DNA from 2 places in the Rhodococcus sp. P4_F5 genome. Region 1 is predicted to be linked to the other one. Evidence: predicted binding sites of a transcription regulator. Region 1 holds the regulator's gene; the other holds the start of a gene.
What was found. The regulator HspR, encoded in region 1, represses chaperone genes until heat shock. The targets are predictions, from matches to a motif close to ANNTGAGTNNNNNNNACTCANNT.
Positions count from the first base shown of each region.

Region 2: the regulator HspR is predicted to act here: its motif matches at 1,559-1,581, upstream of clpB (ATP-dependent chaperone ClpB).

Region 1 is NZ_JBFUJP010000117.1:739-4,762, reverse strand. It holds gene grpE (nucleotide exchange factor GrpE) at 1-389, shown strand, start outside; gene dnaJ (molecular chaperone DnaJ) at 424-1,626, shown strand; gene AC1DU4_RS25615 (heat shock protein transcriptional repressor HspR) at 1,662-2,066, shown strand; gene AC1DU4_RS25610 (nitric oxide synthase oxygenase) at 2,244-3,383, opposite strand; partial or broken gene AC1DU4_RS25605 (globin domain-containing protein) at 3,880-4,024, shown strand, end outside.
Region 2 is NZ_JBFUJP010000045.1:24,655-28,678, forward strand. It holds gene AC1DU4_RS17590 (alpha/beta fold hydrolase) at 608-1,513, shown strand; gene clpB (ATP-dependent chaperone ClpB) at 1,667-4,024, shown strand, end outside.

The sequences.
Region 1 (4,024 bases):
CCGAGATCGCGAACATCCGGCGTAACAGCCTCGCCCGGATCGATCAGGCCGTGGCCTCCGAGCGAGCCTCGGTGGTCGGCAAGTTCCTGGACGTGGTCGACGACCTCGACCGGGCACGTGCCCACGGTGACCTGGAGTCGGGCCCGTTGAAGGCGTTGTCGGACAAGCTCTCCGGCGTCTTCGGCGGTCTGGGTCTGGTCTCGTTCGGCGACGAGGGCGATGCCTTCGACGCGGAACTGCACGAGGCTGTCCAGATGGAAGGCGACGGCGGCAACCCGGTGCTCGCGGCGGTCCTGCGCAAGGGCTACCGCCTCGGCGACCGGGTGCTGCGCACGGCAATGGTGACGGTCACCGACGGCGAGCCTGCGCCGCCGGAGTCCGAGCAGTAGTAGAACAGGAAACGACGAGAGGAGGAGACGCCCGGTGAGTCAGCGGGAGTGGATCGAGAAGGACTTCTACAAGGACCTGGGCGTCTCCTCTGACGCCACGGCCGACGAGATCAAGAAGGCCTACCGGAAGTTGGCGCGGGACCTGCATCCCGACGCCAACCCCGGTGACGCGAGTGCGGAGGAACGGTTCAAGGCCGTGAGCGAGGCGAATGCCGTGCTCTCGGATCAGGCCAAGCGCAAGGAGTACGACGAGGCCCGCCGGCTGTTCGCCAGCGGTGGCTTCGGTCGCGGGGCATACCCGCCGGGCGCCGAGTACACCACCGGCGGTGGCGGTTTCGGCGGCGGCGAATTCAACATCGGCGACCTCTTCGGTGGTGGTGCCAGCTACACCACCACCGGCGGCGACGGCGGCATCGGCGACCTGTTCGGTGGGCTGTTCGGCCGCGGAGGCGCGGGACGTGGGACCGCCACCAGCAGCCGGCCGCAGCGCGGCAGCGACGTCGAGGCACAGACCACGCTCCCGTTCCGCGACGCGGCACTGGGCGTGACGGTCCCGCTCCGGCTGACCAGTCCGGCGTCGTGCACCACCTGCCACGGCAGCGGCGCGAAGCCGGGCACCAGCCCGCGGGTGTGCCCGAACTGCAACGGAAGTGGCATCGTCAGCCGCAACCAGGGCGCGTTCGGGTTCAGTGAGCCCTGCGACGACTGCCGCGGCACCGGCTCGATCATCGACGACCCGTGCACCGACTGCCACGGCACCGGTGTGCAGAACCGCTCGCGCAGCATCACCGTCCGGATTCCCCCGGGCGTGAGCGACGGACAGAAGATCCGGCTCGCCGGACAGGGCGAGGCCGGGCTCCGCGGTGCGCCGTCCGGTGACCTCTACGTCACCGTGAACGTCAAGGCGGACAAGGTGTTCGGCCGCAACGGCGACGACCTGACGGTCACCGTCCCGGTCAGCTACGGCGAACTGGTGCTCGGCACCACGCTGTCGGTGCCGACCCTGGAGGGCCGCGTCGGCGTCAAGGTGCCGCCCGGCACCGTCGACGGCCGGACCCTGCGGGTGCGCGGCCGCGGCGTGCACAAGCGTGGCGGCGGCGCGGGAGACCTGCTGGTGACAGTGAAGGTGGCGGTGCCGCAGAACCTCGACGACTCGGCCACCGAGGCGTTGCGTACCTACCTCGAGGCCGAGAAGGCCAGCGGCTTCGATCCGAGGGCGGACTGGGCCGGCGCCTGATGTCTGCCCCCTCGACCAAGCGGAGGTGACCCACGATGCAGGACCAGTTTCCGTACCAGGCTGACCCGCCGGACCCGGACGCGCAGATCTTTGCCATCTCGATGGCCGCCGAGTTGGCGGGGATGCATGCGCAGACCCTGCGCAACTACGACCGGCTGGGCCTGGTCACGCCGCACCGGACCACCGGCGGCGGCCGTCGCTACTCGCCGCGGGACGTGGCACTGCTTCGTGAGGTGCAGCGCCTGTCCCAGGACGAGGGCGTCAACCTGGCCGGCATCAAGCGGATCATCGAGTTGACCAACCAGGTGGAGGCGCTGCAGCGCCGGGTCACCGAGATGGCCAACGAGATCGCCCAGGTGCATGCGAGCTACCGACGCGACCTGGTCCCGGCACCGCGCAACAACGCGCTCGTGGTCTGGAAGCCCCGCCACCTGCGCTGACCGCACCACCCGAACATCGGAAGGCCCGGTGCCGCCGTCGTTCCAGTAACTCTGGAGCGGCGGTGGCGCCGGGCCTTCCTGTCGTCGTGGTGGTCTCTGCGAGCGTCCGCCTGACCGAATGTCGCATTCGTTCAGTTGAAGTGAACGAATGCGACATTCGGTCAGAGGGGGCGGTGGTCAGTTGAAGGGGCAGCCGGTGCCCTGCGCGCGGACCACGAAGTTCGGCCGGACGTCGAGGTCGGGTTCGTCGTAGAGCCGGTGGAAGGTCGGCGTCAGCGACGACGACATCGGCGGGTTGATCCACGACCAGTCGGTGGGGCAGGCGCGGCCCGCCTTCTCCTCGCGGCCGACGAAGTCCAGGAACTGCCGGGCGACGGTGTGGTGGTCGACCATGATCACCCCGGCCTCCCGGTAGCTGTGGATCACGGCGCGGTTCAGCTCGACCAGCGCCCGGTCCTTCCACAGGGTGCGGTCCGAGCGCATGTCGAGCCGCAGCTTCCGGGCGATCGTGGGCAGCATGTCGTACCGGTCGGTGTCGCTGAAGTTGCGGGCACCCACCTCGGTGCTGACGTACCAGCCGCTGAACGGGGCGCACGGGTAGGTGAGGCCGCCGATCTCCAGGTCCATGTTCGCGACGGCGGGTACCGCGTGCCACTTGAGGCCCAGCCCCGCGAACCACTTGTAGTTCGGGTGCACGAGCGGGACCTCGAGGATCAGGTCCTCGGGCACCTCGAACCACTGCAGCGGCTCGTCGGGGACCGAGATCAGCAGCGGCAGGACGTCGAAGCGGGTGCCCGCGCCCTTCCATCCCATCTCCGTCACCTGCTCGGTGAGGGCGACGTGCCACGGGTCGCCCGTGATGCTGCCGTCCTCGTTGCGGTACCCCGCGTAGCGGATGAGCTGGGGGCTGACGATGCGGAACTCCCTGCCGTCCGGGAGCGGTCGCGGGCCGATGGTGATCACCGACTGCAGGGCGCCGCCGTTGGTCGCGGTCCGCAGGTGCTCCCAGCAGGCCTGCGCCAGCGCCTCCGCGGTGACCGCGTCCCGGGCGTCGATCAGCTTGAGTGTCCGCCAGTGGTTTCGGCCGACGCACCGTGCATGGTTGCGCCACGCGAGCTTGGCCCCCACCAGCAACTCCTCGGCGGTGTGCTCGTAGCGGCCGGTGAGGGCCAACTCGTCGAGCACCTCCGTCGCCCGCGCCGCCGGCAGGTGCGCCAGTTCCGGCTGCCGATAGAAATCGGTGCACTCGGCCAGCCGACGTTCGACCTCGGCGGTGGACGGTGCGGGCCTGCGCGCGACCTCTCGGTCGCGTGCCATCTCCTCCCCGAAGGCAATTTTCACGACTGCGAATTCTCCGTTCTCGGTAGAGACGTACTGCGGGGCCGACGCGTCACTGCGCCGGGCCTCGAGAAGCCAGTTTGTCACGCCTGGAACCGGCAGAACCCGTTCGCCCGCAGCGGTTCTGCAGAATCGGCGGGGCGCGTGGCGGCCGGGGGAGTGGTGGTCGGTCGGTGCCGGAACATTCGCTCGGCCGGGTGCCGGAGTCGCCCACGGCCACGGGCACGGTGTCGTTCGAGCCGGTCCGGACGGGCGTTGCACCAGGTGGATGCGCTGCGGGGGATCTGCCGGTTCCGCGTGGCGCAGATTCGCTACGCGGTTGCCGGCGTTTCATTTGCAGACCGAACAACCACATCTGTTTCATTGGTGACGTCGGCTCGCTAGACTTCGTTTCAACCCCGCGGCGATCGCCGGGGCCCGCGACCTACCGGATACTGCGGCAGGCCGCGTTTGTATGCGAACGGGGACTCCTGCGGTGGATTCAACGACAATTTCGCTTGTCCGGACGACGTTCAAGGACGTCGCCGCGGTCGAGGGCGGCCCGGCGAGGCTGACCCGCGACTTCTACGCAACCCTCTTCGCTCAGAGCCCGTCGGCGCGTGAGTTCTTCCCCGCCGCAA
Region 2 (4,024 bases), on a different contig from region 1:
GTCAACCGGTCGCCGACGGGGAACAGCAGCCTTTGGGCGGTCGGCCGCAGCTCCGAGAGCCGCTCGGGGGCGCCGACCCCGGTGTGGGGTCCAGGCTGAGGCACCGGAGCGTATCGAAAGTTGGTTCCGTTCCGGTGTTTCGAGATGCCCGTCAGCGCCGCTCTGTGCGGGCGTCACAGAGGGCTTCGGCGAGCCCTGTCCGCACGGCGCGTTGTGGTGAAGGCGGGACTCGTGCAGGCGGGCGCGGAGGCGGGGGACCTCACCGACGCTTGACCCCCGCCGCGCACTTTCAACTCCTCCTGGATGCCCCTGATTGAAAGCGCGCGCTAGCTAGCGGTCAGCTGGCAGCCAGACCCGCGATTGCCGCGAAGGCCTTGCCTGCGAGGTCGATGAGGGCGAGGGGCACGGTGTCCGACGAGGTCATGAAGATCCCTTTCTGTTGCGCGCAGCGCAGATCGGCGTCACCCCGGTCGGGGTGGCGAGTAATTCAAACCTGAAACCATCCGCAGAGGAAGTGTGATATTGATCATCATGAATATGTCCGATTTTTGGGGAGTCTGGCGGTGCGGCCGGCGCGGTTTGGGGGTAGAGGAGGTTGGCGGAGATCGTGCGCGACGGTCTCCGGTGGCCCGACGCAGCGCGCTCCGTCTGGGCCGATCTCGCGTCGGACTTGGACCTCGGCCGGGGCGTGGAAGCGCGGGCGGTGCCGGCGCTATCTCTGATCCGGGCTGTCGCGGACCCCAACGCATCAACCATGGGCGTGTCACGTCGGCGTTCGCTGGCCGAGGAGCAGTCGCCCGGCGCAGAATTGGCCACCATGGCCACCTATGTCCTGCTGCACGGCGCCGGGTCCGACTCGTCCTACTGGCAGTTCGTCGCGCCGCGGCTGCGCGAGCGCGGTCACGAGGTGCTGACGCCGGACCTGCCGGTCGACGACGACTCCGCCGGGCTCGCCGAGTACACCGCCGTGGTGGTCGATGCGATCGGCGACCGCGCCGGGCCGATCCTGGTGGCCCAGTCGATGGCGGGGTTCACCGTGCCGCTGGTCTGCGAGCGTGTGCCGGTCGCTCTGGCCGTCCTCGTGGCGGCGATGGTCCCGACGGCGGGGGAGTCGCCCGGCGAGTGGTGGGCGAACACCGGCCAGGAGGCGGCGCGTCGCGCGCTCGACGAACGCGAGGGACGCGACCCCGACGCCGAATTCGATCCGGTGACAACGTTTCTGCACGACCTGCCGCCGGAGCTGCTGGAGACGGTGCTGGTGGACGGCGCGCGCGGGCAGTCCGACACCCCGTTCGAGCAGCAACTTCCGATGCCCGCCTGGCCGGACGTGCCGACCCGGTTCCTGCTGTGCCGGCAGGACCGCTTCTTTCCTGCCGGATTTCAGCGCCGCGTGGTGCGCGAGCGCCTCGGGATCGTGCCCGACGAGATGGACGGCGGGCACCTGCCCGGGCTGGCCCACCCGGAGGAGCTGACCGCGCGGCTCGAGGCGTACCGGGTGGGCGCGGGCCTGTGACCGGGTAGTTTGCCTAGGATTTGCCGACGGTCGAAAAGTTTTCAGACTTGAGCGGAACAGACTCAACTCTTTGTGTGTTGGGACATGTGACAGCGCCGACCGGCCACACCTAGGCTCGACGGCGACGACATACGTCTTCCGTTAGGGGTGACCATGGACTCGTTTTCTCCGACCACCAAGACTCAGGCGGCCTTGACTGCGGCCTTGCAGTCCGCGTCCGCCGCCGGGAACCCGGACATCCGTCCGGCGCACCTGTTGGTGGCCCTGCTCGACCAGACCGACGGCATTGCCGCACCGCTGCTCAAGGCGGTCGGCGTCGACCCCGCGGTGGTGCACCGCGAGGCACAGACCATGGTCGACCGACTGCCCAAGGCGACCGGTGCGACCGCCACCCCGCAGCTGGGCCGTGAGGCGCTCGCTGCGCTGACCGCCGCCCAGCGCCTGGCGACCGAGCTCGACGACGAGTACGTGTCCACCGAACACCTCATGGTGGGGCTCGCCGACGGCGACTCCGACGTCGCGAAACTGCTTGTCGGACACGGCGCTACGGCGCAGACGCTGCGTGACGCGTTCACCGCGGTGCGTGGCAGTGCCCGGGTCACCAGTCCGGATCCCGAGGGCTCGTACCAGGCGCTGGAGAAGTACAGCACCGACCTCACCGAAGCCGCCCGCTCCGGCAAGCTCGACCCGGTGATCGGGCGCGACACCGAGATCCGGCGGGTGGTCCAGGTGCTCAGCCGCCGCACCAAGAACAACCCGGTGCTGATCGGCGAGCCGGGCGTCGGCAAGACCGCGATCGTGGAGGGCCTGGCCCAGCGGATCGTGGCGGGTGACGTCCCGGAGTCGTTGCGCGGCAAGACCGTCATCTCCCTCGACCTCGGTTCGATGGTCGCGGGGGCGAAGTATCGCGGCGAGTTCGAGGAGCGGCTCAAGGCCGTCCTCGACGACATCAAGAACTCGGCCGGACAGGTCATCACGTTCATCGACGAGCTGCACACCATCGTCGGTGCCGGTGCCACCGGTGAGTCCGCGATGGACGCCGGCAACATGATCAAGCCGATGCTGGCCCGCGGCGAGCTGCGCATGGTCGGTGCGACCACCCTCGAGGAGTACCGCAAGTACATCGAGAAGGACGCGGCGCTCGAACGCCGGTTCCAGCAGGTGCTGGTCGGGGAGCCGTCGGTGGAGGACACCGTCGGCATCCTGCGCGGACTCAAGGAGCGCTACGAGGTGCACCACGGCGTGCGCATCACCGACTCCGCTCTCGTTGCGGCGGCGACCCTTTCGGACCGCTACATCACCTCCCGGTTCCTGCCGGACAAGGCCATCGACCTGGTCGACGAGGCCGCGTCGCGGCTGCGGATGGAGATCGACTCGCGGCCCGTCGAGATCGACGAGATCGAGCGGATCGTGCGCCGGCTGGAGATCGAGGAGATGGCGCTGGCCAAGGAGACCGACGAGGCGTCGAAGGCGCGGCTCGCCAAGCTGCGGCAGGAGCTCGCGGACGCCCGCGAGAAGCTGGGGCAGCTGAGCACCCGGTGGCAGAACGAGAAGCAGGCCATCGACTCGGTCCGCGAGGTCAAGGAGCAGCTCGAGACGCTGCGCCGCGAGTCGGACCGGGCCGAGCGCGACGGCGACCTGGGCAAGGCCGCGGAGCTGCGCTACGGCCGGATCCCCGAGCTGGAGAAGCGGCTCGAGGCGGCGGTCGAGGCGTCGGGAGGCGCCAGCGACGGCGACGTCATGCTCAAGGAGGAGGTCGGACCCGACGACGTCGCGGACGTGGTGGCGGCGTGGACCGGCATCCCGGCCGGCCGGATGATGGAGGGCGAGACCGCCAAGCTGCTGCGGATGGAGTCCGAGCTCGGCAAGCGGGTCGTCGGGCAGGCCGACGCGGTGCAGGCAGTCTCCGACGCGGTGCGCCGGGCCCGGGCCGGAGTCGCGGACCCGAACCGGCCGACCGGCTCGTTCCTGTTCCTCGGACCGACCGGCGTGGGCAAGACCGAGCTCGCAAAGGCGTTGGCGGACTTCCTGTTCGACGACGAACGCGCGATGGTCCGGATCGACATGTCCGAGTACGGCGAGAAGCACTCGGTGGCACGGCTCGTCGGTGCCCCGCCCGGCTACGTCGGCTACGAGGCCGGCGGTCAGCTGACCGAGGCGGTGCGCAGGCGTCCGTACACGGTGGTGCTCTTCGACGAGGTGGAGAAGGCGCACCCCGACGTGTTCGACATCCTGCTGGCGGTCCTCGACGAGGGACGCCTGACGGACGGCCAGGGCCGGACGGTGGACTTCCGCAACACCATCCTGATCCTGACGTCCAACCTCGGTGCCGGTGGCACCAAGGAGCAGGTGATGGATGCGGTGCGGCACGCGTTCAAGCCGGAGTTCATCAACCGGCTCGACGACGTGGTGATCTTCGACCCGCTCTCGGAGGAGCAGCTCGAGTCCATCGTCGACATCCAGCTCGGCCAGCTGGCCAGGCGGCTCGCCGCCCGGCGGCTCACGCTGGAG